3 regions of the Halomonas sp. I5-271120 genome follow, and region 1 is predicted to be linked to each of the others. Evidence: riboswitches for the same ligand, from Rfam matches in the RefSeq annotation. Region 1 holds a riboswitch; each other region holds the start of a gene.
What was found. Region 1 has a riboswitch for thiamine pyrophosphate ahead of Q2K57_RS03250 (TenA family protein). Riboswitches for the same ligand answer to the same signal wherever they lie in the genome.

Region 1 (10,326 bases):
CGTTCGGCACCACCAAACCGAGCGGTCTTTTCCAGCGAGCCCATTTTGGCAGGCCCTGTGCGACAGGCCCTGTGAGACAGGCTCAGTCGCGCTGATCGAGGCCCATCTGCCAGAAATCGATCTCGAGCCGTGTGGCCTCGCTGAATATCTGGCTCAGTTCCTGGAAGCGTCGCGGCCCGACCTCCGCTAGGCGCGCATCGAGCCAGGCCATTTCATCCACCATGGCCTGCTGAAACTCGGGGCCTTCGTACAGCGTGATCCAGGCGTCAAAAGGGTTGGCCGCGCCGCGCACCGTGGTGGGTTGGGTATTGAGCCAGGTCGCGATTTCGCCGTAGCCGATCAGGCAGGGCGCCAACGCTACGTGGAGGTCCAGAAGGTCGCCGCGGTGGCCGGCCTCGAGCACATAGCGGGTATAAGCCAGTGTCTCGCGGGCCTCGGGCACTGCGGCCAGATCGGTCTCGGAAATGCCCCAATCGCGGCAGAAACCGACATGCAGGTCCAGTTCGGTTGGCCTGGCGCAGGTCGCTCAGGGTACGGCTCTTGTAGGCGGCCAGCGCGTAGGCGCGGGCAAAGTGGATCAGGAACAGGTAGTCTTGTTGTAGATAGCAGCGAAAGGCGTTTTGATCGAGGGTGCCGGCGCCGAGGGTGCGCACGAAGTCGTGCTCGATATAGCGGTGCCAATCCTGTTGGCAGGTGGTGGTGAGATCGCTGAAGCAGTAGCCCATCTGGCCTCCGGTGACGGTCGTGATCCGGGGCACGGGCAGGGTAGGCGTATCGGGGGCAAGGCGTAACCGGGCGAGACTGGTGCAGCCGTGCCCTGCCACCGCTTGATTCCTACGCCGGTACGAGCCGGATCAGGTTCAACGGGATCCCCCCTGTCGCGTGCGCTGGCACGCGTTGGGCGGTCTCAGCCGGTATCACCGGCACCCCGTCAAGCGAGTGGCGACAGTCTAGCAGCTTGTCGTGTCCTTGCCAGTCCGCGCTATGCTTGCGCCGTATCCTGCACAACGACTCTTCCACTGAAATGAGGATGTCACGGATGATGTCAGCCGCTTCCCGGACGCCCGCTTTGACCCTGCTGGTAGCCGGCGACCCCGACCAGCTCACCGGCAGCTACGTCTATGACGCCCGCATCGCCGAGGCGCTGCGCGAGCGCGGCTGGGAGGTTGTGGTAGAAGGGCTCGCCGGGCGCTTCCCGACACCCGATCAGCAGGCGACCGAGAGTCTTGAGCGCGCCCTGACGCGACAGCCCGAAGGCGCTCGGGTGGTGCTCGATGCCATGGTGATGGCCGGTCTGCCCGAAGTAGTGGCGCGTCATGCCAACCTGCTCGAGCTCACCGCCCTGATGCATCATCCGCTGGCCGACGAGACCGGCCTGAGCGATATCCAGCGGGAAAGCTTTCGCGTCAGCGAGACGCTGGCGCTAAGGGCGGTGCATCGGGTGATCGCGACCAGCACCTTCACTGCCGAACGGCTGGCCGATTTCGGTGTGCTGAAATCGCGCCTTCATGTGGTCGAGCCGGGGGTCACGCCAGTGCCATTGGCGAACAGCGTCGACCGCTGTGTCGATGGTACTGAGCCCGCTCGCTTGCTTTGCGTGGCGAGCCTGACGCCACGCAAGGGGTATGAGGTGCTGATCGAGGCGCTCTCCGAGCTTTCAGACCTCAATTGGCAGTGCGACTGCATCGGCGGGTTGGAGCTCGACCCCGACCATGCGAGTCGGGTCGAGGCGATGATCGAGGCAAAAGGGCTGGGTGAGTTGGTCTACCTGCTGGGGACCCGCTCGCCTGAGGCGCTTTCATCCTACTACGCAGATGCGGACCTCTTCGTGCTGCCGTCCTACTACGAAGGCTACGGTATGGTGGTGACCGAAGCGCTGGCCCGTGGCCTGCCGGTGATCACCACCACCGGCGGCGCATTGCGTCATACCCTGCCTGAAGGCGCGGGTATGGCCGTAGAACCGGGAGATGCCAAGGCCTTGGCGACGGCACTGCGCCGCTGGTTCGAAGACGGCGAGCTTCGGGCTCAGTTACGTAAGGGAGCTGTTGAGGCCAGGCGCCAGCAGCAGGATTGGCACAACGCTGCGCAGGCCTTCGCCGAGGCGCTCGGCGAAGGCTAGCGCTTTTCGCTACTGTCGCTATCAGCGGGCAGCGCCGGGGTACCAGACATAGTTCCAGGTTTCCGTCAGCGGTTGGCCACGCAGGGTTAGCGACAGCCGCATGTCGGCTGGCTGATCGCCGTCGGGCTGGAGGCGAAAACTCGCCCGCCATGTCTTGCCGTCGGGCAGCAGCTGCACCTGCGGCGTGAGGGTCTCGCCGCTGGACGTCGTCAGCGTCATCTCCACGGGTTGGCTGGCATCCAGGCTCGACAGCTCTCCGCCGCGAAAGTCGACGATGAAATGACGGCGACTCCTGGGCGGAGGATCGTCCTGGCCGGGTACGCTTCCCCAACCCTGGCGGGTATGTACCACACCGGCACGCTCGAGAGTCGGCGGATAGGCGCCGAAGGTCGAGGTGCGGTAGCGGTAGGTTCGTGACTCACCGGCCTTGAAGGGCGCATCGGGCACCCAGTAGGCGATGATATTGTCGTTGGTCTCGTTCTCGGTGGGAATCTCCACCAGTTCCACACCGCCGGCCCCCCAGTCACCGCCCTGTGGCGTTACCCACTGGCTGGGGCGCAGGTCATAGCGCGCTTCCATGTCCAAATAATCGTCGAATGCACGAAGGCGTTGCACCAGGCCGAAGCCTTGGGGCATGTCATCGCGCAGCGAGGAGACATGCAACTGCGAGGGATTGCTCAGCGGACGCCAGATCCACTCCCCCTTGGCGGTGTGCATCGACAGGCCGTTCGAGTCGTGGACGCGGGGCCGATAGTCATCGTCGTGCACGCGCTCCAGACTCCCGTGCCAGAACATGCTGGTCAGCGGGGCGATGCCGAGCTTCTTCACGTCCTCGCGGGCAAAGAGACGTGCCTCGACATCGACGGTGCTGGACTCGCCGGGGGTGATATCGAAGCGGTAGGCGCCACTGACCGAGGGACTGTCGAGTAGTGCCAGCACCTGAATATGCGTGGCGTCTGGCGCCGGCTTGACCAGCCAGAAGTCCGTGAACGCAGGGAACTCCTCGCCCTGTGGCGAGGCGGTGTCGATGGCCAGCCCGCGCGCCGATAGGCCGTAGCTCTGGTCGCGGCCGATCAGACGGAAATAGGACGCGCCGAGGAAGACCATGAATTCGTCGCGGTAGTCGCCGCGGTTGAGCGGGTAATGCAGGCGAAAGCCCGCGTAGCCGATATCGTTCCGGGCCTGGTCGTCGCTGGACTGTTTGGCCAGTGCCTCGCCGATGGGGGCCGCCGCATCGTCATAGCGGAAATACCCCTGATCGAAGGGCAGCGGTGACACGTCGACCTGGCCGCTGTTGTCGCGCGACTCGACCAGGTTCAGGCCTACCGGCTGGTCGTAGAGAAAACCGGTGTGGAAGAGCTGCACCTCGAAGAGAGACTGATCGCGCCACAGGGCCTTTTCGGGACGGAAGCGAATCTGTCGGTAACGGTCATAATTCATGTCCTGCAAGGCTTCCGGCAAGGCGTTATCGTGAGCCTCGAACGGGGCCTGAGCGAGCTGTTTGGCCCGCGAGGTGACCTCGGCATACAGCGCGTCCAAAGACGCCATGCTGGTCTTGGCGCCGGTAGCTGACTGGCTTGTGGTGGCGTCGGTGGCTGCGGTGCCACTGCTCTGGGATTCCAGGCCCTGGGCGCCAGGGCTCTGCTCATCAGGGCTCTGCTCATCAGGGCTCTGAACATCAGGGCTCTGAACATCGGAGCTTTGCGCATCGGAGCTTTGCGCATCAGAGCTTTGCGCATCCAGATTGGCATCTGCCGATGCATCGGCTGTCGGCGCTTCGGCCCAGGCCGGCGTTGCTATGCCGAGTCCAAGCCCAAACGAGGCGAGCCCCGTCCAGAGCAGGGTGGTGGTCAACAGGGTCGTCGCAAGACGTCCTGCCTGATCCGGGCGAGCATGGCTGGCTCGCCCTGACATCCCGCGTTGTATCAGCATTCCATGGCTCCAAGCGGTTCGGGTATAGGTAACAACGATGTTCGTTGTGCATCACGTCGTGCAACACGTTGTAGGCGGTTGGCTGAGGCTTGGCCGTTGCCGGCGGTGCACTACGAGAGGCCTCGCTAGGCGGCGTCGCGTCGAGGGGCGGCGAAGGTCTGTTCCGGCATTTCGCCGGATAGCTCCTGCGGAGGTGGCCAGGGCTGCTCGCCATCTGGCACTTCTTCAGACGAGGACTGCGCTTGCAGCACCGCGGGCGGGCAGGTCTCGCTGGGCACCAGCAGCAGGCCGGCGCGGCGCAGGCTGCGGCCAAGCGTGAGGCTGCTGCTGAATCGGATCAGTGGCGCGGCCAGCATCAGGCCCAGCCACACAGGAGTCAGCCACCAGAAGAACACTGGGGTGTACCACCAGGTGACGCCGGCCCAGGCAAGTCCGACCAGACTGGCCTGCCAGGTATGCCGCCACGCCTCTCGCCACGCCACGGCGCGTCCTTCTCGGGATTGAGGGTCCCAGGCCACGGTGCGCCCGCTCAGTACGTTGATCACGAACAGGCTGTGGAACACCATCATCAAAGGCGCGATAAGCATCGCGAACAGGCTTTCGAGCACCACGCTGACGGCCAGCCGTGTGCGACCGCCGAAGGCGCGGGGACGGCGAGCCATCGCCAGACACATGCCCAGCACCTTGGGCATCAGCAGCATGGCCAGGGTGCCGCCCAGCAGGGGCATGATCAGGGGCGGTGGCGCAATCGGCCAGTCGGGAAACAGCTGGGCGTTGGAAGTGAAAAAATTGGGTTCGGCGATGGCGCGGATCAAGGCGTCGGCGGTGCTGATCACCAGGATCGACAGCCAGACCAGTGAGGAGATGTAGGCAAAGGCCCCGAACAGGAAGTGCAGCCGGCTCAGCGGGTGCAGGCCATGTCCGCCCAGCAGGCGCAGGTGCTGCAGATTGCCCTGCACCCAACGCCGGTCCCGTTTGGCGTAGTCGAGGATATGGCTGGGCATTTCCTCGAAGCTGCCGTCCAGGTCGGTCTGCATCTGCACCTGCCAGCCGCCACGCCGCATCAGTGCCGCCTCGACGAAATCATGGCTGAGGATGTCGCCTCCCAGCGGCGGCGATCCGGGCAGCTGCGGCAGACCGCAGTGGGCCATGAACGCTTCGGTGCGCATGATGGCGTTGTGGCCGAAGTAGTTGGCGGCGTCGGCATGCCAGAAGCTCAGGCCGGCGGCGAGCATCGGCGAGTAGAGCGAGGCGGCAAACTGGTTGGCTCGACCGAACAGGCTTTGCTGGTGCACAGGAATGGGGACAGTCTGCAGCAGGCCCAGCCGCGGGTTGGCCTCCATGGCGTCGATGAGCGCTGACACTGTGCTGCCGCTCATCACGCTGTCGGCATCCAGCACCAGCATGAAGTCGTAGCGTTTTCCCCAGCGACGGCAGAACTCCCCGAGGTTGCCGGCCTTGCGGCCGCTGTTGCTGTCCCGGTGGCGATAGTGCAACTGACAGGCGCCGTTCAGGCGACGCTGCAGGGCACCGATCGCAAGATGCTCCTGATCGACAATGGCATCGTCGGTACTGTCGCTCAGGACAAAGACTTCAAGCTGGCGCTGAGGCGTGTCGCCGGGCAGGTCGCGGCAGGTCGCCTCCAGCCCGGCGATGACCCCGCTGATGTTTTCATTGTGAATTGGCATCACCAGCGCGGTTTTCGATTGGGCGTCGCTGGGCGGTTGCGCTGGCTGGAGGCGGGCCAGAGTCACCGGATCGCGGCGGCACAGGCTCAGCACGAAGCCGATCACGGCACTCCAGAAGGCAATGATGATCCAACTGAACGTCAGGGCAAACAGCCCCAGGATGACCAGCTCCAGCGGCGTGATGCCGCCGACATAGAGGATCTGAAACATTGCCCAGATGCCCAGCGCGGCGGTGCCGGCGAACAGTCCGGCAAACAGGGCTCGCCGGCTACGTCGCCAAGGGGGCCTGAACTGACGGCGGTTGGCGTGGGCAGAGGAACTGGGCGTCGTCGGGGCGCTGCGAAGTTCGTCAAGAGAACTCATCGGCGTACCACGCTGCGCTGCAGGAGACGGCCAGGGCTTGACTGTTCGTAGGCAGATGGCCTGGGCCGACCGACCCATGACCGACGGCGGCGCTGAGGTGCGCTGCGCGTCGAAAGTCTGGGTGCTGGGGCACCTGCTGTCCGGGGCGTACCTGCGCCGCACAGCGGGTGTTGTGGAGTCATCATCACTTCCAGTGGTTCTCCATTAGCCCCCGCCGGCAGTCCCTGCGCAATCCGGGGAGGAGATTTAAGTAAGCATCGGGGCGAGCTGTGGCATTAGGTGCGCTGTTCTTGTACTGCCCAGATGCGGATCTTGGTCTTGCCATGGTCGCGACAAACAGCGCGATTTGACGCTGAGCGAACGCAAAAAGCTTATCGGTGCTGCCTTTACCTGGGAAGCCAGTCAGGCGTGGCCGGTTCGCTCTGGCGTGGTGATGGCAACGCTCAATGCATGTCGGACCTTCTATATTGGGCTCGTTACATCGGCTCTGTATATCGGCGCTATATCAGGATCAGGCTCGGTATAAACGCGTCTTTGTAAATAGCTTACGATCTATATTAGACGGAATCCGGCGCCGCATGTTCCCCATGCGGAGGCGTTCCAGGTGGACCCCGTTCTTCAGCACGCTCACTAAAGCCGTTTCACCACAACCACGTGCTGGGCTTGGCCGGTGCCTGGTCGGCGCGCACGGCCTTGAGGCCGATCACGCAGCGCAAGATCAGCCACAGCGCCAGCAGCGGCATGATCAGAAAGCCAATCCCGATCACCCCGAGCAAAAAGGCGATGCAGCCGTAGAGAGCCCCGATCCAGAAGGTGCGGATCAGGTAGCGATAGTGTTCACGCAGCCAAGGTGAGGCATCGCCGCGGTAGACATAGGCCATGATGGCGCCGATCAGCGTGGTCACGCTGCCGGTGATCAGGCCGGCCAGATAGAGGACATAGATGATTTGAGTGACACGGGTGTCCTGCTCGGGCAGATAGGTCTGAGTCATGAGTTCTCTCGGCGTCAGTAGATGCGCGCACGGCGGAAGTCCGGGTCGCCGGCGGCTTCCTCGGGCGTCTTGCGGTAACGCTTGTATTCCCACTGGTACTGGGCTGGGTCCAGGGCGATGGCGGCCTCGACGCTTGCGTTCACGCCACTGGCCGAGGCGGTCTCGTCGGTATCAAAGACCCGTTCATCGGCGGCCAGGAAATGAAGCGCGAAGCCGCGCCCGGGGAGACGCCTGGCGACCCCGGTGACCACCCGGGCCTGGGTGCGGGCCACCAGTTTCGGCAGCAGGGTGGCGGTGTAGGCGGGGCGGCCATAAAAGGGGGCGAAGACGCCGCTGCCCCAGTCAGGCTCCTGGTCCGGCAGGATGCCGACGGCTTCGCAGCGCTTTAGCGCCTTGAGCAGCGCTGCCACGCCGCGCGGGTTGGTCGGCACCAGCTGGGCACCGCGCCGTTCGCGGCCATGGCGAATCACCGGGTCCAGCGGGGCGATCTTGGGCGGTTCGTACATGGCGGTGAACGGAAAGTGGCCCGAGAGCCAGAAGTTCAGCACCTCCCAATTGCCAAAGTGGGGCGCCAGCACGATGACTCCTCGCCCCTCGGCCCGGGCCTCATCGAGCAGCTCGCGGCCATGCACTTCAATGATCGACGCCTCGACCCGCTCGGGGTCGCCCATCCAGGCAAAGCCCAGTTCGAGCATGGTGGCGGTGGAGTGGGTAAGGCTCTCGCTTGCCAGCCGGCGGCGCTCGGCGTCGCTTGCCTGGGGATAGACGACCGTCAGGTTGGTCTCGGTGATCTGGCGCTCGCGCTTGCTGAAACGGTGCACCAATGGGCCTGCGAACGTCGACAGCCGCCACAGGGTGCTCAACCGGCGTCCGGCCAAGCTGCGCCATAGGGCGGTGATGGCGGTGGCCTGGAGGCGGTTGCGGCGGGAGGTGTCTTCACTCATCGACAATTCAGACCAGCCAGGTGGTGATATTGGCGGGTGGGCGTTGCTCCTGCAGGCCCTTGAAGCCCTTAACACAGCGGATGATCATCCACACCGCCAGAGCGATCAGCAGCGGGACGCCGATCACCACCAGCGTCAGGAGCGTGGCGATTAGGCCGTACAGCAGGCCGATCCAGAAGGTGCGGATCTGGTAGCGATAGTGTGCCTCGAGCCAGTCAGGCCCCTTGCCGCGGTAGACATAGGCGATGACCACGCCAATAAGCGGCGTGAAGCCAATCACCATGCCAGCCAGTAAAAGACCGTAGACCACCATGGCCATGGTGGTGTCTGCCTGTTGAGGGGAGGGAGGCATCTCGGAAGGAGGCGTCTCGGGTGCGGGCGTCTGGGGCATGACATCGTCCTTGAATGAAACGGTTTGAGTGGAAATAGGCGAAAAAGCGAGCCTGGGCAATATGATACCTGCCCAGACAGGTGTTGCCATCACCGACGCGGGCGGGTGATCTCCAGCAGGTTGCCTTCCGGGTCGCGCAGATAGAGCGAGTCCACCGGCCCCTTGCCGCCAGCCCGGGCCACTGGACCAAGCTCCACTGGGATAGAAAGGGCGGTCAGGTGGCGCTCGACCTCGTCGAGCGGCAGGCGACTGGCGAAAGACAGCTCCATGCCGCCGGTGGCGGGCGTCGCTGCCTTGGGCGCAGCGGCGCTATCGGTGAGCTGCAGGCGCAGGGTCAGGTTGCCGAGGTGCAGGTCGGCATGGCCGGCGTCCTGCTCCTTGGCGTCCATGTCCAGGACGCGGCTGTAGAAATCCACGGCTCGCGGTAAGTCATCGACGTACATCACCAGGTGATCCAGAGCTGACAGCATGGGGTTCCTCCTTGGGTCGCCTGGGCGATCAGAGTAGGCTTGGCGGCGAATATTTTCATGAGCATACGACGATGACCCAGCCTCTGTCCTGCCCGCTGTGCGACGCGCCTGATGCGGTGGCCTACCATCGGGATGCGCGGCGCGACTACCTGCAGTGTCAGGTCTGCACCCTGGTCTTCGTGCCGCCTCATCAGCATCTGGATGCCGATGCCGAGCGTGCGGTCTATGACCAGCACCAGAATTCGCCGCAGGATGCCGGCTATCGACGCTTCCTGTCGAGGCTGCAGGCGCCCCTGCTTGCGCGGCTGACGCCCGGCGCAGAGGGACTCGATGTCGGCAGCGGCCCGGGGCCGACGCTCTCGGTCATGTTCGAGGAGGCGGGTCATCCGATGGCCATCTTCGACCCCTACTACGCTCCGGACCCGGCGCCGCTGTCACGAAGCTTCGATTTCATCACCGCCACCGAGGTGGTCGAGCACATGGCAGCCCCCGGTGACGAGCTCATCCGGCTGGCCGGGCTGCTGCGTCCAGGCGGCTGGCTGGGGCTGATGACCAAGCGGGTCACCAGCCACGAGGCCTTCGCCGGCTGGCACTATATTCTCGATCCCACCCATGTCTGCTTCTTCAGCGAAGCGAGCTTTCGCTGGCTCGCCGAGCGACTCGCCATGGACGTGACCTTTCCCGACCATGACGTCGTTCTCCTAAGGCGGTCTTCTAAGACTCTCTTCTAAGACTCTCTTCTAAGAATCTCTTCTAAGACGTATTGATCAGGCGCACTGATGAAACGGCCTGATTAAGCGTGTTGCCTCGGCGCCATGATCGTGCATGAACGAAGACGCAAATAGCGCTTGGCGACGAGCCGGGCCAAGCGTATATTCGCCGCGCGATTGCCCACATTGCGCCGGTGATGGCCGGCTTCTAGCCTGATGACGAGGTGGTGGAACCTTCCCCGCCGGCAAGATGATTATCGCGACTCACCCGCCGGGAGCGGCGGTGTTTCCCCTCTCGTAGATGCGAGGCATGTCATGTCCCGGCAATTGCTTTCCTTGGCCCTTGCGCCCCTGCTGGGGCTCTTCATTCTCTGCATCGGCAATGGCTTCCTGGCCTCCCTGATCACCCTGCGCCTGGACGCGGCGGGTGAGTCCGCCGTGGTGATCGGCTGGGTGTCGTCAGCCTACTTCATCGGCTTGGCGCTGGGGGCGCTGTTCAATGACCGCCTGCTGCTTCGCATCGGGCACATCCGCGCCTATGGCTGCTTTGCTTCGCTGGTCGCGGTCACGGTGCTGCTGCAGGGCCTGCGGCTCGACCCTGTCAGCTGGTTCGCACTGCGCCTGATTGGCGGCTGGGCCACGGTGGGGGTCTATCTGGTCATCGAGAGCTGGCTGCTGGCCAGTGCCGATACCAAGGTACGTGGTCGCCTGCTAGCC
Region 2 (10,326 bases), 1.7 Mb from region 1:
GACGCCGCTGAATCACGCAGTAGCGACATCAGACAAGACAAAAGGAAGCCGCGCTGGCCAAGGGCCAACGCGGCTTTTTTTAGCTTGCTTCTCTTACTGGCGGTGATGCATCCGGCTGTTAACCGAACTGCCGAAACCTGTGTCCTTTAAAACGGTGCTCTTTAACCCTTTGCCCTTTAAACCTGTGCTCCATAAAGCTGTGACCTATGGGCGCCGCCGGGGCAGCGCCCAAGGGTCAGGGTAGAGCAGGCCGAATCAGGACGTTTCAGGCCAAGTCGAAGCGGTCGGCGTTCATCACCTTGGTCCAGGCCTTGACGAAGTCCTTGACGAACTTCTCCTGATTGTCGTCCTGGGCGTAGACCTCGGCGTAAGAGCGGAGGATGGAGTTGGAGCCGAACACCAGATCAACCCGAGTCGCGGTGAACTTGGTGTTGCCGCTCTGGCGGTCCACGATGCCGTACGCGTTCGCTCCCTGGGACTCCCAACGGTTTGCCATGTCGGTCAGGTTGACGAAGAAGTCGTTGGTCAGCTGGCCCACGCGATCGGTGAACACCCCGTGCTGGGTGCCGCCGTGATTGGTGCCCAGTACCCGCATGCCGCCGATCAGCACGGTCATCTCCGGGGCGGTCAGGCCCATCAGCTGGGCACGATCAAGCAGCATCTCTTCCGGCTTGACCACGTACTCCTTCTTCTGCCAGTTGCGGAAACCATCTGCCAGCGGCTCCAGCGGGTCGAAGGAGGCAGCGTCGGTCATCTCGTCGGTGGCATCACCCCGCCCCTTCATGAAAGGTACCTGAACGTCATGGCCGGCCGCCTTCGCCGCCATTTCAATGCCCAGGTTGCCGCCCAGCACGATCACGTCGGCCACGCTGGCGCCGGTGTCGGCGGAGATCTTCTCGTAGACCTTCAGCACCTTGGCCAGGCGATCGGGTTCGTTGCCCTCCCAGTCTTTCTGGGGTGCCAGGCGGATTCGGGCCCCATTGGCGCCGCCGCGCATATCGGAACCGCGGAAGGTGCGCGCGCTGTCCCAGGCGGTAGAAACCAGCTCATTAATGCTCAGCCCGGCGTCCGCAATGCTGTCCTTGACCACCTCTTCGATGTAATTGGTCTCGCCCTGCGGCACCGGGTCTTGCCAGATCAGGTCCTCAGCCGGCACTTCCGGGCCGATATAGCGCGACTTCGGCCCCATGTCGCGATGGGTCAGTTTGAACCAGGCGCGAGCGAAGGCGTCCTTGAAGTATTCCGGATCCTTCATGAACTTCTCGCAGATGGCCCTGTACGTCGGGTCCATCTTCATCGCCATGTCCGCATCGGTCATCATCGGATTATGGCGAATGGAGGAGTCGGTGGCGTCGACCGGCTTGTCTTCCTCCCTGATGTCGACGGGCTCCCACTGGTTGGCGCCGGCGGGGCTCTTCTTGAGCTCCCATTCATGGCCGAACAGCATGTCGAAGTAGCCCATGTCGAATTGGGTGGGATTCGTGGTCCAGGCACCCTCCAGGCCGGAGGTGATGGCGTTGGTGGCCTTGCCCTGCAGGTTGGGGTTGAGCCAGCCGAAGCCCTGCGCTTCGACGTCGGCGCCCTCTGGCTCAGGCCCAAGGGCCTCGGCGTCGCCATTACCGTGGGTCTTGCCGACCGTATGGCCGCCGGCGGTCAGCGCCGCGGTCTCCTCGTCGTCCATCGCCATGCGCGCGAAGGTCTCGCGAACCTGCTCGGCGGTCTTGAGCGGGTCGGGTTGGCCGTTCACACCTTCCGGATTCACGTAGATCAGGCCCATCTGCACCGCGGCCAGCGGGTTCTCCATGGTATCGGGCTTGTCGACGTTGTCGTAGCGCTCGTCGGAGGGCGCCAGCCACTCCTTCTCGGCCCCCCAGTAGATATCTTTCTCGGGCTGCCAGATATCCTCGCGGCCGAATGAGAAACCGAAGGTCTTGAAGCCCATGGACTCGTAGGCGACGTTGCCGGCCAGGATGAACAGGTCGGCCCAGCTGATCTTGTTGCCGTACTTCTTCTTGATCGGCCACAGCAGACGCCGCGCCTTGTCGAGGTTGCCGTTGTCCGGCCAGGAGTTGAGGGGGGCAAATCGCTGGTTGCCGGTGCCAGCGCCACCACGCCCGTCGGCCAGGCGGTAAGACCCCGCCGCGTGCCAGGCCATGCGAATCATCAGGCCGCCATAGTGGCCCCAATCGGCCGGCCACCACTCCTGGCCGTCGGTCATCAGGGCTTGCATGTCCTGCTTGATGGCGTCGAAGTCGAGCTTTCTGACTTCTTGCCGGTAGGCGAAGTCCTCGCCCATCGGGTCGGCCTTGCGGTCGTGCTGGTGAAGGATGTCGAAGTTCAGCGCCTCTGGCCACCAGTCGGTGTTGGAATGCCCGGACGCGGTATTGCCGCCGTGCATTACCGGGCACTTGCCAGCATCGGTGCCTTGTTGTCCGTTGCCCATCGCGTTATCTCCCGTCATTGGTATGGATGGGGCTTGACTCCCCACCAGCTTCGATGGCCCTTTCTCTTTTATGGCGTGCTAATAGGTTTGCTGTCGACTCAGTCAGCGGAAAGGGCGCTTTTTACTGCTATTGCTTTACATCACAGCTTAGTGGCGACCCTCAGGGCTTCAATTTTTCTTTACTCAAGAAGCTGATAGCTAATTTTCATCGGAGATCGTGCATGCAAGCGAGGCCGGTGTCACTCGGCGCTGGGCCCTGCAGACGGGCATGTCAGGCAGGCGCCTGGTTCGCCCATCAGGAAGGCTCGGTTGGCCTCGACGGTCTCGCGCAGGTACTCCCAGGTCAGGCGGACACGAGACAGACGACGCTGCTCCTGGCGGGCGGTGATCCAGAATTGGCGGGTGAGGTCGATGTCGTCCACCAGCACCGCTTCAAGCGCTGGATGCTGCTCGGCCATGAAGCAGGGCAAGACCGCTAGCCCCGCGCCCTGAACGGCCGCGCTGTACTGGGTGGTGACGCTGGTGCTGCGGATACTGAACTGCGGGGCGTGTCGCACGGTTTCCGGGGATGCGGCCGCGGCGGCGAGCGAGGAAGCTTCCTGCCGCGGCTTGCGCTGGGAGGCAAGCCGAGAATCTAGAGGCGTTTCGTGAGGGTGCTCGAGCGGCGGTTCGAGCAGCGGTTCCAGATAATTCAGCTGATCGCTGAAGATAAGGTCATCGATATAGCCAATCAGACGGTGCTGGCCGAGCTCACGGCGAGTCGTCGGCCGGCCATGGCGGGCCAGGTAGTCGCGACTGCCATAGAGCCGCAGCCGATAGTCACACAGCCGCGAGATCACAAGGCCCGCGCTGCTCGGGCGCTCCACGGTGATGGCCAGGTCGGCCTCGTGGCGACTTAAGTTGACCACACGTGGCAGTGCCAGCAGGTCCAGCGTCAGCGCCGGGTGGCGTTCGCCGAAGGCGGCTAGCAGGGGCGCGATCACCCAGGTGCCGAAGCCCTCGGTGACGCCGAGGCGTACCTGGCCGCTGAGCTGTCGGTCCTGATCGCTCAGGCCCTCGGCAGCCTCGATGGCGTGGCGGGCCATCTCCTCGGCGTGGGCCTGCAGGCGATGGCCGGCCTCGGTGAGTCGGTAGCCATGCGTGCTGCGCTCAAAGAGTTGGGTATTGAGTTTTTGCTCGAAGCGTTTAGTGCGCCGTGAAAGCGTCGAATGATCGACCCCCAGGCGCCGGGCCGCATCGGTCAGCCGCTCGCTGCGAGCGACCTCGAGAAAGACCTGAATGTCCTGCCAGTCGAGCATTGCAATGGCCCTCTCTTGGTTGCCTTGGGAGTGATGTCAGTTGTGCGTGGATGCACAAGCAATGTGCTGCGCTGCCCGTTGTGTGTCAATTCATCCCCTGTCTACACTCGAACTAGCCGCTTCCTACGCTTTGGCCGTGTCGATATGCACATAAAGTCGAAGCCGGGGTGCCATGGCTTAATGCACTATACCTCCGCCAGTTCATCCACAATCACAAGAGGCTGTCCCGCGCGTGGCGCCGTGTCGCCATCGCCAGAGGTCTGCCCAGGAGCCGCCATCATGTCAGTGCGTGAGATTTCCCTTTATATCGACGGTCAACCGGTGCCCTCCCAGAGCGGGGAATGGCGCGACGTGCTCAATCCGGCGACCCAGGAAGTGGTGGCCCGGGTGCCGTTCTGCACAAGCGACGAGGTCGACCGCGCCGTAGCCAGTGCCAAGGCGGCCTTCAAGACCTGGCGCAAGGTGCCGCTGGGCAAACGCATGCGCATCATGCTCGCCTTCCAGGCACTGATTCGTGAGCACACCGCCGAGCTCGCTGAACTGATCACCGAGGAGCACGGCAAGACCTTGCCGGATGCCGAAGGCGAGGTCGGTCGCGGCCTGGAAGTGGTCGAACATGCCTGCTCGATTCCGAGCCTGCAGCTTGGTGAGCTTGCCGAGAATGCCGCCAACGAAGTCGATGTCTACACCATGAATCAGCCTCTCGGCGTGGGTGCGGGCATTACCGCCTTCAACTTCCCGATCATGCTGCCCTGCTTCATGTTCCCGCTGGCCATCGCCACCGGGAACACCTTCGTCTTGAAGCCCTCTGAGCAAGATCCCTCTTCGACCATGCGCCTGGTCGAGCTGGCCCACGAGGCCGGCGTGCCGGCCGGGGTGCTCAACGTGGTGCACGGCGGCCCGGACGTGGCCAACCAGATCTGCGATCACCCGGACATCAAGGCGCTGTCATTCATCGGTTCGACCCATGTCGGCACCCATATTTATCGCCGTGGCTCAGAGGCCGGCAAGCGGGTGCAGTCGATGATGGGCGCCAAGAACCATTGCGTGGTGATGCCGGATGCCAACCGCAGCCAGGCCATCAACAACCTCCTGGGCTCGGCCTTCGGGGCCGCCGGCCAGCGCTGCATGGCCAACTCGGTGGTGGTGCTGGTGGGTGAGGCCAGGACATGGCTTGAGGACATCATCGAAGGCGCTCGCAACATGAAGGTCGGCCCCGGCACCCAGCGCGACGCCGATCTGGGGCCGCTGGTGTCGCCCGCCGCCCGCGAGCGGGTCGAAGCGATGATCGAGGCCGGAGCCAAAGAGGGCGCGACCCTGGCGCTGGACGGTCGCGGCCTCAAGGTTGAGGGCTATCCTAACGGTAACTTCGTCGGTCCTACGGTGTTCAGTGACGTGACCGCCGAGATGACCATCTACCGCGAAGAGGTCTTCGGGCCGGTACTATGCGTGGTGGGCGTCGAGACCCTCGATGACGCCATCGACTTCGTCAATGCCAACCCCAACGGCAACGGCACCTCGATCTTTACCAATTCCGGCTGGGTGGCACGGCGTTACGAAAGCGACATCGATGTTGGCCAGGTGGGCATCAACGTGCCGATCCCTGTGCCGGTCGCCTACTTCAGCTTCACCGGCTCGCGGGCCTCGAAGCTTGGCGATCTCGGCCCCAACGGCAAGCAGGCGATCGCCTTCTGGACTCAGACCAAGACCGTCACCGCCCGCTGGTTCGAGCCAGAGAACATCTCCGGCGGCATCAACAGCACCATCTCGCTGGGTTGATCGCGTTCTAGCCAAAGCTTTGTAGCCGGCGCTGGGTCGCCGGCACCTTGTCACAAGAGCTTTGTCACATGAGCGCTGCGGCGAAGTGCTTTCCCGCACGGTAATACACGGCCCCGTCTCGAGAGAGGCGGGGCCGTCTGCGTCGTTGGCTAACGTTTTCCCGGGCGTTCAGCTCAAGTCGCTCAGCAGCGCTAACACCGGCTCGACCTGGCTGACGTGCAGTACCAGTTTCACTCCGCCGGCCTTGGCATCGTGCAGCGGCGTAACCACTGCAAATTCGCCTTCCTCGAGGTGGAACTCATGGATTTCGCGCAGGCCTTCTGAGGTCTTACAGCAGATCGAGCGGTAGGCATCGTCTTCGCCGTAGGTCAGGCGGTGGTAGACCTTGAAGAAAGTGTAAAGGGCAAGGCCGTTGGGAAAGTCTGGCCAGCGGGCAGGACTTTCTCGGGTCTCAGCATCGATTGTTGCGCCGTTTTGCTCGGCCGAGGCGATAGCGTTGGCCAGGGGCTCGGCCAGCAGTGAGCCGGTATCGATCGGCAGCGGTGTCAGGTTAGCCAGAGCATCACGGTAGTAGGCGAGGCTGGCGGCGATGTCGTCTGTACCGCGAAGCTTATGCTCGTGGTGATGCAAATCCGCGGGTGCGAAGGCGCCATTTTCCCAGCCATGGATTACCTGCAGGGTCAGTCGTTGCTCGCGCAGCGCTTCGTCCAGTAGCGCCTGAAGTGCTACGCGCAGATGAAGCTTGCGTTCCGGGACATCGTTATCGAAGGCTTCGTAGGGCATCGCAAATATCTGGTGCAGGCACCCTTCGGCGTGCTCCTTGGCTTCTGTGTAGTTCATCCTGAATTCCTGCAGGTAATTGTTGGCATGGGGTATTCTGAGCATCGCCTAGGTTATCGGCTGAGAATGGCATTACCTGAGTGATTGAGGCGATTTGGCCGGCCGGGATGACTCAAGTATCCTGTCACGAGATAATCACAGCGTTATACTCGTCAGCAAAGTACTCACCATCGAAGTACTTACTAACGTAGTACTTGCTGACGAGTACTTGACGACTTAGTACTGACCATTTTAGTACTGACCATTTTAGTACTCACAATTCATTCACTGTCGCCAGGGGAGTCCCCGGCTGTGCCGTCAATATGGACAGGCGCGAGCTGGGACTGAGAGTGCACCACGTGCTGACCCTGGAACCTGATCCGGTTAATACCGGCGGAGGAAGTGCGACATGCCTTACCCAACGTTAGCCGCGCTGGGCGCGACGCTTGTGCTTTTCACTTTGCTTGGCCTGCGCGCCCGGCATTTCAACAGGGCGCTGGGTGACGGTGTTCCCGATGACGCCCTCGATGACTATGTCACCGCCCGCAACTCCCAGAACGCCTCGACCCTGGGGCTGTCCTTCCTGGCTTCCGGCATGGGGGCGTGGATTCTCTTCGCGCCGCCGGAAGTGGGTGCCTTCGCGGGGCCGGTCGCACTGGCCGGTTATGCCATTGGCGCGGCACTTCCCTTCCTGGTGCTCGCCGCCTGCGGCCCGGCGATCCGCCGCTATCTCCCCGAAGGGCGCAGCATCGGCGAATTCGCCGAGCGTCGCTACGGAGCCGGCGTGCGCCGCTATGTGTCGCTGATTTCTATCCTCTACATGGCCTGCTTCCTGGCGGCGGAGTTGACCGCCATCGGCGGCATCACCGCGCTGCTTTCCGAAGTATCGCCGGCGTTGGTGGTGAGCGGTGTGGCCCTCACCACGTTGCTTTACACGGCGCTCGGTGGGCTGCGGGCGAGCCTCGCCACCGATCGCTGGCAGGCGGGGCTCTTGATTGCGCTGCTGGCGGTGGTCGGCTGGCTGGGCCTGTCGCGGCTGCCGGCTTTGCCGGAAGAGGCTACGATGCCGGGCATCCCCACCGGCAGTGCGCTGTCCGTGGCGTTGACCCTGGTGATCGCGGTCACGGCGGCAAACCTTTTTCATCAGGGCTACTGGCAGCGGGTCTGGGCGGCAAAGAGCGGTCAGGCGCTGGGACGTGGGGCGCTGCTGGGTGGCCTGGTGACCGTAGCGGTGGTGGCGGTGGTCGGGGGCCTGGGCATTCTCGCCGCCATGTCAGGCGTTGCCCTCGGCGAGCCGCCGATGCCGTTCTTTGCCCTGCTGATCGACGCGTCGGCCGGCCTGAAGCTGCTTGGCCTGGTGCTGGCGGTAACGCTGGTGGCCTCGAGCGTCGATACCCTGCAGAACGCTATCGCCTCGCTGGCGGTCGGCGATGGCAGTGAACGCGGCCGGACGGGGCTTGGTCTGCCGATGGCCCGCTGGCTGACGGTGGCGCTGATGGTGCCGGTGGTGGTGCTGGCGCTGCAGAATCTCTCTGTGCTGCGACTGTTCCTGATCGCCGATCTGCTCTGCGCCTCGGCGATCGTGCCGGTGCTGCTCGGCCTGTGGCCGCGCATGACCACCTTGGCGGCGGTGGCCGGCGGTCTGGCGGGCCTTGTGGGTGCCGTGCTGCCCGGCTGGCTGGAACAGGGCAGCTTCACGGCGGGGCTCTTGGCGGCAAGTTTTCCCGGTGGCGTACCGACCCTTGAGCCTTTCCTCGGCGCGCTGGTCGCCTCGACGCTTCTAAGCCTCACCGTTGCATCTCTGCGCCCGGCGCGAGAGGCTCGCGCCGTCTAACCGTCGCCGAACAGGCTGCCTAGACGCGGGGGCTTGCCAAGGCGGCTTGCAAAGGCGGTTTGCAAGACCGTTTACAAGGGCAGGGCATGGCGCCCACTATCAGGGGATTGACGACCAACCCGCTGATAGGAGGCTCCATGTCTGACACGCCCAAGGATTCACGCCGGCGCTATTCCGCCCCGGTGGTCGATGGCCTCGGTAAGTCCGCCAGTCGCGCCATGCTGCGCGCGGTGGGCTTTACCGATGAAGACTTCGCCAAGCCCCAAGTGGGCATCGCCTCGACCTGGAGCCAGGTCACGCCCTGCAACAGCCATATCGACGGCCTCGCCGACGAGGCCAGTGCCGGTGCCGATGGCGCCGGTGGCAAGGGCGTGATCTTCAACACCATCACCATCTCCGATGGCATCGCCAACGGCACCGAGGGCATGAAGTATTCCCTGGTCTCGCGGGAGGTGATCGCCGATTCCATCGAAACCGTGGCCGGCTGCGAGGGCTTTGATGGCCTGGTGGCGATCGGCGGCTGCGACAAGAACATGCCGGGCTGCCTGATCGGCCTGGCCCGCCTCGATCGTCCCAGCGTGTTCGTCTACGGCGGCACCATCCTGCCCGGCGAAAACCACACCGATATCGTCTCGGTGTTCGAGGCGGTGGGCGGTCACGCCAAGGGCGATCTCGACCTGATCGACGTCAAGCACATCGAGGAAACCGCGATTCCCGGCCCTGGCGCCTGCGGTGGCATGTACACCGCCAACACCATGGCCTCGGCCATCGAGGCGTTGGGCATGAGCCTTCCTGGCAGCTCGGCGCAGAACGCCGTTTCACAGGCCAAGCGCGACGACTGCGCGGCTGCCGGGGCCCAGGTGCTCGAACTGCTCGAGCGCGATATTCGTCCCTCTCACATCATGACCCGCGAGGCCTTCGAAAACGCCATCACCCTGGTGATCGCGCTGGGCGGTTCTACCAATGCGGTGCTGCACCTGATCGCCATGGCGAATAGTATCGGCGTCGAACTGGGTCTCGACGATTTCACCCAGCTTGGCAAGCGGGTGCCGGTGCTCGCCGACCTGCGCCCCAGCGGCCATTACATGATGAGCGAGCTGATCGAGATTGGCGGCATTCAGCCGCTGATGAAGATGCTGCTGGAGGCAGGACTCCTGCACGGTGATTGCCTGACCGTGACCGGCCGGACACTGGCCGAAAACCTGGCGGGCGTGGCGCCGTATCCCGACGATCAGCGCATCATCGCGCCGCTCGATGCGCCGCTGAAGGCCGAAAGCCACCTGCGCATCCTGCATGGCAACCTGGCGCCGGAAGGGGCGGTGGCCAAGATCACCGGCAAGGAAGGGGTGCGCTTTACCGGCACCGCCCGGGTGTTTGGCTCTGAAGAGGAGGCTCAGGCGCGCATCAATGACGGCACCGTGGTGGCCGGCGACGTGGTGGTGATTCGCTACGAAGGCCCCCGCGGCGGCCCCGGCATGCGGGAGATGCTGACTCCGACCTCGGCGATCATGGGGCGTGGGCTCGGTGATTCGGTGGCGCTGATCACCGATGGGCGCTTCTCCGGGGGCAGTCATGGCTTCGTGGTCGGCCATATCACCCCGGAGGCCTTTGACGGTGGGCCGCTGGCGCTGCTCGAGAATGGCGATCAGATCACCATCGACGCCGAAGCCGACACCATCACCGTGGCGCTTCACGAAGACGAGCTCGAGCGTCGTCGTGCCGCCTGGCAGCAGCCGGCGCCACGTTATCGCCGCGGGGTGCTGGCCAAGTACGCCAAGACGGTGAGTTCCGCCTCGACCGGTGCAGTGACCGACCTGCCTGACTAGTCAGTGCCGCTGTGGCGGGTGGAAGCCGGCAAGGTTGGCGGGAAAGCTCGTCAGGAAAGCCCGTCAGGAAAGCTTGCTATGCAGTCTTGTCATGCGGGCTCGGCAGAAAAAATGGGCTGGCGTCCTGATCCTCCGGCCGGTCGCTCAGGGCTCGCAGTTGGCGGTATGGCGCAGCCGCAGGCGGGCGCGCAGGTGACGGGCCAGCACATCGACGCCGATGTTGAGCAGGGCGGTGATCAGGATCAGCACCATGGCGCGGTCGAAACGGATCTCCTGAATGGCGCTGTCGACGTAGAACCCCAGGGTGGTGATGCCGAGGATACCGAG
Region 3 (10,326 bases), 1.2 Mb from region 1:
TACGACATGATTGTCGGCAGCTTCCCGCAGTCGAACAATCCCGGCAACGAGCAGCGTGAATACTGGACCAGTGCCTATGCCAACAAGCCCCAGAGTCGCAACCTCATCGGCCTGGAAAACCCGGCCATTGATTCGCTGGTCGAGACACTGATTCGCGCCGACAGCCGCGAAGAGCTGAATACCGCCGCCCGCGCCCTGGACCGCGTACTGCGCCATGGATTCTATGTGGTGCCTCAGTGGTATCTCGACAAGACGCGCATCGCGCTGTGGGATATGTTCGACTATCCCCAGCCGTTTCCAGAGTACAATCTGGACCTGTCTGCCTGGTGGGTCGACCCGGAACGGGAGGCCGAAATCCGCAAGCGACAGCGCAGCCGCTGACCTAGACTGCCCCCTGGGCCAGGCCGGACAGTTTGTGCCTGAAGATGAGTGCGTAAATAAAGACGGGAGCTTACATGCTGGTACCTAGGTTCTCTGACTTAAGCTCTGTTGCTTAGGCCCTGATGCTTAGCCCCTGATGCTTAGCTTCTGGTGCGGGCTGAAGACGTTGCATTGATATGGCCCGTCGTCCCCATTTCCGCGGTCTGATCAAACAAGACCGGCGATAAAGGCCGGTCATACGCGATCAGGGTCGCTTCACAGACATTATTGCTGGAACGCTGAAAAGGACTCTTCGTGGCTTCCTATGTCCTTCGCCGCCTGCTGCTGATGATCCCTACCCTGCTGGGGATCCTGCTGCTCAACTTCATCATTGTGCAGGCTGCCCCTGGCGGCCCCATCGACCAGATGCTGGCACGCAGCCAGGGCCTGGACAGTTCGGCCAGCACCCGCCTCGATGGCGGCGGTGGCGATAGCGTCAAGGGCGAGTCCCGCGGCTCGCGGGGCGTCGAGGAGCGCTTCATCGCCCAGCTCGAGGAGCAATTCGGCTTCGACAAACCCGCTCATGAGCGGTTTTTAGACATGCTCCACGACTACGCCACCTTCGATTTCGGCGAGAGCTTCTTCCGCGACCGGCCGGTGGTCGACCTGATGGTCGAGCGCCTGCCGGTGTCGATATCGCTGGGGCTATGGACGACGCTGCTGGTCTATCTGATCTCGATCCCGCTGGGGGTGCGCAAGGCCCTGCGTCACGGCTCGCCCTTCGATGTCTGGACGTCAGGCCTGGTGATCGTCGGCTATGCCATTCCCGGCTTCCTGTTCGCGATCCTGCTGATCGTGCTCTTTGCCGGCGGCAGCTACTTCGATGTCTTCCCGCTGCGCGGCCTGACGTCACCGGACTTCGACACCCTCTCGGCCTGGGGCAAGATCAAGGACTACTTCTGGCATATCTCGTTGCCGGTGCTGGCCTCGGCCATCGGCAGCTTCGCCACCCTGACCATGCTGACCAAGAACAGCTTCCTCGACGAGATTCACAAGCAGTACGTGCTGACCGCCCGAGCCAAGGGCGCCGGCGATCATCAGGTGCTCTACGGCCACGTCTTCCGCAACGCCATGCTGATCATCATCGCCGGGCTGCCCTCGGCGCTGATCGGCATCTTCTTCACCGGCTCACTGCTGATCGAGGTCATCTTCTCGCTCAACGGCCTCGGGCTGCTCGGCTTCGAGGCGGTGATGCAGCGTGATTACCCGGTGATCTTCGGCACTCTCTACCTTTACACCCTGATCGGCCTGGTCCTTAAACTGATCTCCGACTTGACCTACGTGTGGGTCGACCCGCGCATCGACTTTGCGACGAGGGAGGCCTGATGCGCATCTTCACACACTTTTATCAGTCCCTATCGCCGATCACGCGCCGTCGCCTGGCCGTTTTCCACGGCAACCGCCGGGCCCGGCTGTCGCTGTGGCTGTTTCTGTTCATGTTCATCTTGAGCCTCGGCGCCGAACTGATCGCCAATGACAAACCGCTGGTGATGCAGTATCAGGGCGACTGGTATGTGCCGCTGCTCGTCGACTACCCAGAGACCGAGTTCGGCGGTTTTCTGCCCACCGCCACCGACTACCGTGACCCCTATGTGCGCGACGCCATCGAGGACGATGGCTGGATGCTGTGGCCACCGATCCCCTTCTCCTACCAGACGCTGGACATGGAGCTCAGCCGGCCGGCGCCTTCCTCGCCCGACGGGCGTCATTGGCTGGGTACCGACGACCAGGGCCGCGATGTGCTGGCCCGGGTGATCTATGGCTTCCGCCTGTCGGTGGTCTTCGCCCTGGTGCTGACCGTTGGTTCGCTGACCATGGGCGTGGTGATCGGCGGCGTACAGGGTTACTTTGGCGGCAAAGTTGATTTGATCGGCCAGCGGCTGATCGAGATCTGGTCGGGGCTGCCGGTGCTATTCCTGCTGATCATTCTGGCAAGTCTGGTGCAGCCCAACCTGTGGTGGCTGCTCGGCATCATGCTGCTGTTCTCCTGGCTGGGCCTGGTCGACGTGGTGCGCGCCGAATTTCTGCGCGCGCGCAACCTCGAATATGTGCGCGCTGCCAAGGCCATGGGCCTGCCCTCGCACCTGATCATGTGGCGTCATGTGCTGCCCAATGCCATGGTCGCCACCCTGACCTTCATCCCCTTCCTGTTCACTGGTGCCATCACCACCCTGACCGCTCTGGATTTCCTGGGCTTCGGCCTGCCGCCAGGCTCGCCGTCGCTTGGCGAACTGGTAGCCCAGGGCAAGAACAACCTGCAGGCGCCATGGCTCGGCATCACCGCTTTCGTGAGCCTGTCGCTGATGCTCTCGCTGCTGGTATTTATTGGCGAAGGGCTGCGCGATGCGTTCGATCCGCGCCATATCCAGACCAGCCCCAAGGCACTCGCCTCGACTACGTCTGCGACCACGCATGACGCCGCCAGGAGCACGGACGATGCCTGAAACGCCCCCGCACTCTCATAACCGACCGCTGCTGCGCCTGGACGATCTGACCATCGGCTTCGACGGCGAGAGGGTAGTGGATTCGCTGTCACTGCATATCCATGCCGGCGAAGCGCTGGCCCTGGTTGGCGAATCCGGCTCAGGCAAGTCGGTCAGCGCCCTGGGGGCCATGAACCTGCTGCCTGACAATGCCAGCGTCACCGGGCAGCGCCAGCTGGGTGATACCGATCTGGCGACGCTAAAAAGGCGCGACTGGCAGGGCTTGCTTGGCAGTCGAGTTGGCTTCGTTTTTCAGGAGCCCATGACCTCGCTGAACCCGCTGCATACCGTCGAGAAACAGATCGGCGAGACCCTGCGCCTGCATCAGGGCCTCAGTGGTAAGGCCGCCCGCGCCAGGGCCAGGGAGTTGCTTATCCAGGTCAAGCTGCCACGGCCGGACGAACTGCTGGATGCCTGGCCCCACCAGCTGTCAGGCGGCCAGCGCCAGCGAGTGATGATCGCCATGGCGATCGCCAATGAACCGGAGCTGCTGATCGCCGATGAGCCGACGACGGCACTCGATGTCACCGTGCAGCAGGACATCCTGGCCCTGCTCAGAGAGCTTCGCGAGCGCCACGGCATGGGCATGCTGCTGATCACCCATGACCTGAACCTGGTGCGCCGCCATGCCGATCGGGTCTGCGTGCTCTATCACGGCCGCGAGCAGGAAACCGGTCCGGTAGAACGCGTCTTTCGTGATCCGCAGAGCCACTACACCCGCACGCTACTGAATGCCGAGCCACAGGGCCGGCCACGTCCCATCGGCAGCCCCCCTGTGCTGATGGCGGCGCGAGCCTTACGGGTAGCCTTTTCGCGCCCCAAGCGCCTTTTCTCTCGGAACCCGCCGCCCTTCGTGGCGGTGCAGCCGCTCGACCTGACCCTTCGCCGCGGCGAGACCCTGGGCATCGTCGGAGAGTCCGGTTCCGGCAAGACCACCTTAGCCATGGCGCTGCTGCGCCTGACGGCCAGTGATGGCGAAATCGACTTCGCCGAGGAGCGGCTGGATACGCTCAGCGGCAAGGCGCTGCGCCAGCAGCGTCGACGCTTCCAGATCGTCTTCCAGGACCCCTATGGCTCGCTGTCGCCGCGCCTGCCGGTGGCCAAGATCATCAGCGAAGGGCTGCGTTTTCATCATCCCGAGCTCGATGACGCCGAGGTCGAACGGCGCGTCCAGGCGACGCTGCTCGAGGTCGGGCTGCCCGCCGACTGCGCCTCGCGCTATCCCCATGAGTTCTCCGGTGGCCAGCGCCAGCGCATTGCCGTGGCCCGGGCCATCATTCTCGAGCCGGAGCTGGTAGTGCTGGATGAACCTACATCGGCGCTGGACCGTACCGTGCAGAAACAACTGGTCGAGCTGCTCAGGGATTTGCAGGCCCGGCGAGGCCTGAGCTACCTGTTCATCAGCCATGACCTGGCGGTGGTGCGCGCCATGGCCCACCGGGTCATGGTGATGAAGGATGGCGACGTGGTCGAGGAAGGCTCAAGCGAGCAGGTACTGGGCGTGCCTCAAACGCCCTACACTCGAGCGCTGGTCGACGCCGCCGGCCTAGCGCCGGTAACCGGCTGATGCTGGCTGGGCTTTACAGCCAGCCGATCGGCAGAGATAGTGTGCACACTGACGACAGGGGCGCCGGCACTCGCCGGCTGAGAGGCACCCTTCGAACCTGACCCGGATAATGCCGGCGGAGGGAGTCGTGTGGTGGGCGCGCCCGACGCCTGCCACACGAACGCCTCCGCTCAGGAGGCACGATGATCACGATTGACCCCACTGCCCATCTGACGCGAGTCCGCGAGACGGCGCCGCTGATCCACAACATCACCAACTTCGTCGCCATGAATGCCATGGCCAATGTGCTGCTCGCCATCGGCGCGTCGCCGGCCATGGTGCATGCGCGAGAGGAAGCCGCCGAGTTCGCCGGGCTGGCCCGCGCCCTGACCATCAATATCGGCACGCTATCACCGCACTGGGTCGAGGCCATGCTCGAGACGGCTAGCGCCGCCCGAGCAGCCGGCACGCCCTGGGTGCTGGATCCGGTCGCGGTAGGTGCCACCGCCTATCGCCGCAAGACCGCCCGCCAGCTGATTGCCCTGTCACCCACGGTGATACGCGGCAATGCCTCCGAGATCATTGCCCTGGCGACCGAAAGCGCGAGCGGCCGAGGCGTCGACAGCACCGATGCCGCCGACAGCGCCCACGACGCGGCGCTGCAACTGGCCCGAAAAACCGGCGCCGTGGTCGCCGTCACCGGCGAGCAGGATCTCGTCACTGACGGCCAGCGCCTGGTATGGGTCGAGGGCGGCCATCCGCTGATGCCCAAGGTCACAACCCTTGGCTGTTCGCTGACCGGGGTCGTCGCCGCTTTCATCGCCGAGGCCGAGGATCCCTTTGTGGCGACCGTCGCGGCACTTGCCTGCTATGCCAGGGCCGGCGAACTGGCCGGCCAGGAAGCCAGAGGTCCCGGCAGCTTCTCGGTCGCCTTTATCGACGCTCTCTATGGACTCGACGCGTCAGCACTTGAGGATCGCCACCCGGAGGTCCGCCATGTGTAACCACAGCCCATCCAAGGCATTCGACCTGACCTTGTACCTGGTGACCGATGCTGCGCTTTGCGCAAAGAAAGGGCTCATCGATACCGTGCTTGCCGCCGTGCGCGGCGGCGTGACGATGGTTCAGCTGCGTGACAAGACAGCAAGCGATGCTGAGCTCATCGATCAGGCTCGACGACTCATGACCGCACTGCACGGCACCGGCGTCCCGCTGATCATCAATGACCGTCTAGACGTCGCCATTGCCGCCGGGGCCGACGGCCTGCACATCGGCCAGGAGGACGGCGCCGTGGCCGAAGCACGCCGCAAATTGGGGCCCAATGCTATCCTGGGGCTCTCGGTGGAAAACAGCACCCAGCTCGCCGCTCTCGATCCGCAAGGACTGGATTATCTTGGTATAGGCCCGGTGTTTGCCACCGCAAGCAAGCAGGATCATGCGCCGCCGCTCGGCATTGGCGGTCTCACCGAATTAGCGGCATCAAGCCCGCTGCCGAGTGTCGCCATCGGCGGCTTGAGCGCGAGCCATGTCGAGGCCATCCGGCAATCGGGCGCTCATGGGCTGGCGGTGATCTCCGCGATCTGCGGTCAACCCGATCCGCAAGCTGCCGCCACGGCATTTGGCCAGCCGCTTTCATAGCCCGGCAAAGGCCACTGGCGAAGCTCTCACCTGTGCCCTGCGTCCTGCGGCTTTCCAACCTTGGATGTTTATCTTCTTGAGCAAATACGGTGAAACCTCATCCTTTTCTCATGGAACGGCTACGCTGAGTGCAGGCAGAAACGCTGCTTGGCCTGGCGTGATACGTCAGGTCACATAGACCGAAACTGGGAGACGCGGAAATGAAGATGCTGACGCAAAGTGCCGGCCGCTGGTTAACTGCGCTAGCGCTGACGATGCTCGCCATGCCGGCCATCGCCATGGAGGGAGTCGGTTTTGCGACGCCGGAGGACGGTGCCGAAGTATCAAACCCGATACAGGTGGAAATGGAGGTCATGGGCATGCAGGTGAAGCCCGCGGGTACCATGGAGGAAGGCACCGGCCATCATCACCTGATCATTGATGCCGGGCCGGTGGCCAAGGGCGAGGTCATTCCCGCCGATGACAGCCATATCCACTTCGGCGGCGGTCAAACCAGCCACGAACTCAGCCTGCCTCCGGGCGAACACACCCTGACGCTTCAATTCGCCGATGGCGAACACCAATCTTATGGCCCTGACTGGTCAAGCACCATCACGGTAACCGTGGTCGAATAACCCTATTCAGGCTCACCATTGCCTTCCCTGTCGGTGAGCCTGATGTCCTGCGCGACATCGTGCGTCAAGGCCAGATGAGGCGTCGCAAGTCTTGCTTGATGTTTCACGCGGCTCACACCGCCTTCGCAGCTCACACCACCTTCATCGCTAGCCGTTGCAGACTCTCCTTGAGTTTTTCGCGCTGCGCGATGTAGGAGTATTGCTGGACGTAATTGGCAAGCTCCCCACCGATGGCCGTCTCTTCTTGATCGAGCAGCATACCCATCCGGCCCGCCCATTCGGCACTGGACGCCTCGTGATTCATCACCAAATCAGGATACGTATCCGCCAGCAGCTCGGATGCCCCAACACGATCGGAAACCAGCACAGGCGTCGCGCAGGCCATGGCCTCCGCCACCACCAATCCAAACTCTTCAATGTGGGCTGGTAGAACGAACAAGTCCAAGGCGCCAAAAACAGTCTCGACGTCAGGCATGGTCGAACGCCAAATGATGCGCTCGGCGACTCCCGCATCCTGGGCTTGCTGCTGGTATTCCGCCGCCTTGTCTTTTCCAACCACCAGGAAACGGTAGCACCCCGGAGCTCGGCGTTGGAGTTCAGCTGCCATCTCGACGAAACCCATGACATTTCGCTTAGCAAAATTGCCCGAGGTGACGAGACCAATCAGCTTTTCATCCTTGGCCACGCCAAGCGCATCACGCGTAGACATTCGGTCGGCACGGGCGCGCTGCACATTGAACTGCTGAGGATCGTATCCCGGATAGCTGACCTCGATCTTGGCAGGATCGATGCCATAGCGATGCCATAGCGATGCGATAGTTCATTGCCCATCAAGCGCGAATTAACGACCACTTGACGAAACTTCCCGCCACCAAGCACATGGTCATGTATCGAGGCGACCTCATGTTGCGCGGGAAGCTCGCGCCCGCGGATATATTGCTCGGCCAAGTGGACGCAGTTATGCAAATAGAGGGTATCCGCCGTTTCGCAATCGCCATGGCTCAACAAGACGTCAGGACGATTCCGGCGACACCAGGACTGCACACGTCGATTGAACCAGAATCGCCGAAAAGCGCCCTTGAATGGCCAGCGCCACAGCTTGACGACTGAAGCTCCATGGTCTGTCACGACCCCAGCATTGCCACGCTCGACCAGCAGTGACACATCGAACCCCAAGTCGTTGAGGAGCTTTGCCTGTGCCAGGGCAACGCGACTGGCACCCGTGGATTTTTCCACCTGCCGAATCGCGATTGCCGCCCGTCGAGCTCTGGAACTCCCAGCACTCATGCCGAAGCAGAGGCCAGAGAGTCACCACGCCCCACAGCGTAGTACATCAGGCCCGCATCCTTGACGGCCTTCGGCGAGAAAAGGTTACGCCCATCGACCACCACCGGCATGGCGAGCTGAGCCTTGAGCCAGTCGAAGTCGAGAATGCGGAATTCCTTCCACTCGGTACAGATCACCAGCGCATCCGCGCCCTTCACGGCCTGAATGCGATCGGCCACCAGCACCAGGTCATCGCGATCCCCATAGAGACGCCGACATTCCTTCATGGCCTCCGGGTCATAGGCCTGAACCCTGGCGCCGGCAGCCCACAGCGCTTCCATGACGTCGCGGCTCGGGGCATCGCGCATGTCATCGGTGTTGGGCTTGAAGGATAGTCCCCACAGGGCGATCGTCTTGCCGGCCAGGTCACCGTCGAAGGCCTGATTGAGCTTGGCGAACAGGGTGCTCTTCTGGCGACGATTGACGTTCTCGACGGCATTGAGCAGTTCGGCCGGGTAGTCGACCTCGCTGGCGGTCCGCGCCAGCGCCTGCACGTCCTTGGGGAAACAGGAACCGCCGTAACCGCAGCCCGGATAGATGAAGTGATAGCCGATACGCGGATCGCTGCCGATGCCCTGGCGCACCTGTTCGACATCGGCGCCCAGCCGCTCGGCCAGGTTGGCGATCTCGTTCATGAAGCTGATCTTGGTCGCCAGCATGGCGTTGGCAGCATACTTGGTCAGCTCGGCGGCGCGCACGTCCATGAACATCATCTTTTCATGGTTGCGGTTATAGGGCCCGTAGCACTCGCGCATCAGCGCTTTGACGCGCTCGGAATCGGTCCCGACCACGATGCGGGCGCCACCACTGAAGTCCTCGATGGCTGCGCCTTCCTTGAGGAATTCCGGGTTGGAGCAGACATCGAAGTCGATTTCCACGCCACGCTCGGCAAGCGTGCTGGCGACAGCGCCACGGACGCGGTCGGCGGTGCCTACCGGCACGGTGGACTTGTCGACGATGACCTTGTGCTCGTCCATGTGCTCGCCGATGGTCCTGGCCACCGCCAGCACGTACTTGAGATCGGCGCTGCCGTCTTCGTCAGGCGGCGTACCGACAGCGATGAACTGCAACTCGCCATGCGCCACCGCGGCAGCAGGATCGGTGGTGAAACGCAGCCGCCCTGCCGCCACGTTGGCCGTCACCATGGACTCGAGACCCGGCTCGTAGATCGGAATCTCGCCCTCATGCAGGCGAGCAATCTTGTCGGCATCCACGTCCATGCAGATGACGTCATGCCCCACATCGGCCAGGCAGGTTCCGGTGACCAGGCCCACGTATCCTGTGCCGAAAATGGTGATTTTCATGTCGCTACTCCTGCCAATAAATAACCTGTAAGCCCCTGGCAACCCGCGCCTAATCGCTTACGCCCAGGCACATGCCGTTTCGGGCAGGGATGTTACACATGCAAAGGCAGAATGGGTATGGTGGCCGACCGCCAGCATGACGAGGACCATGATAATGGCACTCATCGCGGCTTGCCGACAAAAGCGTCGGCAACGTAACCCCGGCCGGCACGGCCACCTTCCTGGCATAGCGCACGCTGCTCTTCCCGCTTCAGAATTACCCAGCAACCGATACTGAGGCCAAGGTAACCGCTCAGGCCGTGCACATCTCGCAGCATGGATTGCGACAGCCCAAAGACAATGAACGCCAAAGGCGTCATCAAGCCCGCCATGGCCAAGACCCTCACCCCTGGAGAGCTGGCACCAAGCCGTAGAGAGAACAGGTACAGAGGCACGCCATAAAGAAGTGCCAACCCCAAGAGCCCCAGCATTCCCCTTCTAGCCGCCGTATCGATAATGTCGCTGTGCAACTGATCATAGTAACTGACGCCGGGATGCAGGATATGGCGCGTCACCAAGGCATCACGCTCGGATTCCAGGCGTCCCTCCCCCCATCCTATCCACGGGCGCTCTGCAAAGAGCTGCAAACCGCCGCGCCACATCTCTAAACGAAGGCCGACAGATCCATCACGATCTTCGCCCTGCCAGTATTCTTGGGCGTCGGCGACGGCTGCGACCAGGCGGTGACTGACCCCCGTTTCAGGGATAGCCACCAGCATGACGACCAAAAGTAGAGCACCACATCCTAGATATCGCGCAACCGGCCGTGGGCGTTCTTTCATGGGCATCTGGCGCCAGGCCACATAGAGCATCAACGCGAGTAATGGCACGGCCAACCAGCCACCACGTGTGCCGGATAGCAACGATGCCAACAGGCCAGCCGTGCCGCCAGCCGCAGATAGCCAGAGACAGTAACGGTGGTAGAAGCGCCGAGGCTGAGGTAGCCGGTACATCCA

Region 2: linked by a shared signal. The riboswitch ahead of Q2K57_RS10795 (sodium:solute symporter) and the one ahead of Q2K57_RS03250 (TenA family protein) in region 1 are both predicted to bind thiamine pyrophosphate.
Region 3: linked by a shared signal. The riboswitch ahead of thiM (hydroxyethylthiazole kinase) and the one ahead of Q2K57_RS03250 (TenA family protein) in region 1 are both predicted to bind thiamine pyrophosphate.

What each region holds. Positions count from the first base shown of each region.
Region 1 is NZ_CP130701.1:728,205-738,530, reverse strand. It holds partial or broken gene Q2K57_RS03250 (TenA family protein) at 83-725, opposite strand; TPP riboswitch at 815-941, opposite strand; gene Q2K57_RS03245 (glycosyltransferase family 4 protein) at 1,040-2,119, shown strand; gene Q2K57_RS03240 (glucan biosynthesis protein) at 2,141-4,051, opposite strand; gene mdoH (glucans biosynthesis glucosyltransferase MdoH) at 4,177-6,102, opposite strand; gene Q2K57_RS03230 (DUF4870 domain-containing protein) at 6,744-7,094, opposite strand; gene Q2K57_RS03225 (lysophospholipid acyltransferase family protein) at 7,109-8,038, opposite strand; gene Q2K57_RS03220 (DUF4870 domain-containing protein) at 8,046-8,429, opposite strand; gene Q2K57_RS03215 (VOC family protein) at 8,519-8,899, opposite strand; gene Q2K57_RS03210 (class I SAM-dependent methyltransferase) at 8,971-9,630, shown strand; gene Q2K57_RS03205 (MFS transporter) at 9,925-10,326, shown strand, end outside.
Region 2 is NZ_CP130701.1:2,417,929-2,428,254, forward strand. It holds gene katG (catalase/peroxidase HPI) at 266-2,443, opposite strand; gene Q2K57_RS10780 (LysR family transcriptional regulator) at 2,683-3,741, opposite strand; gene Q2K57_RS10785 (CoA-acylating methylmalonate-semialdehyde dehydrogenase) at 4,021-5,520, shown strand; gene Q2K57_RS10790 (hypothetical protein) at 5,689-6,360, opposite strand; TPP riboswitch at 6,626-6,759, shown strand; gene Q2K57_RS10795 (sodium:solute symporter) at 6,749-8,173, shown strand; gene ilvD (dihydroxy-acid dehydratase) at 8,311-9,999, shown strand; gene Q2K57_RS10805 (ABC transporter permease) at 10,144-10,326, opposite strand, start outside.
Region 3 is NZ_CP130701.1:3,320,168-3,330,493, reverse strand. It holds gene Q2K57_RS14915 (extracellular solute-binding protein) at 1-381, shown strand, start outside; gene Q2K57_RS14910 (microcin C ABC transporter permease YejB) at 676-1,746, shown strand; gene Q2K57_RS14905 (ABC transporter permease) at 1,746-2,864, shown strand; gene Q2K57_RS14900 (ABC transporter ATP-binding protein) at 2,857-4,470, shown strand; TPP riboswitch at 4,517-4,611, shown strand; gene thiM (hydroxyethylthiazole kinase) at 4,653-5,453, shown strand; gene thiE (thiamine phosphate synthase) at 5,446-6,087, shown strand; gene Q2K57_RS14885 (DUF4399 domain-containing protein) at 6,288-6,701, shown strand; gene Q2K57_RS14880 (glycosyltransferase family 4 protein) at 6,832-7,410, opposite strand; gene Q2K57_RS14875 (glycosyltransferase) at 7,365-7,988, opposite strand; gene Q2K57_RS14870 (UDP-glucose/GDP-mannose dehydrogenase family protein) at 7,985-9,331, opposite strand; gene Q2K57_RS14865 (O-antigen ligase) at 9,493-10,326, opposite strand, start outside.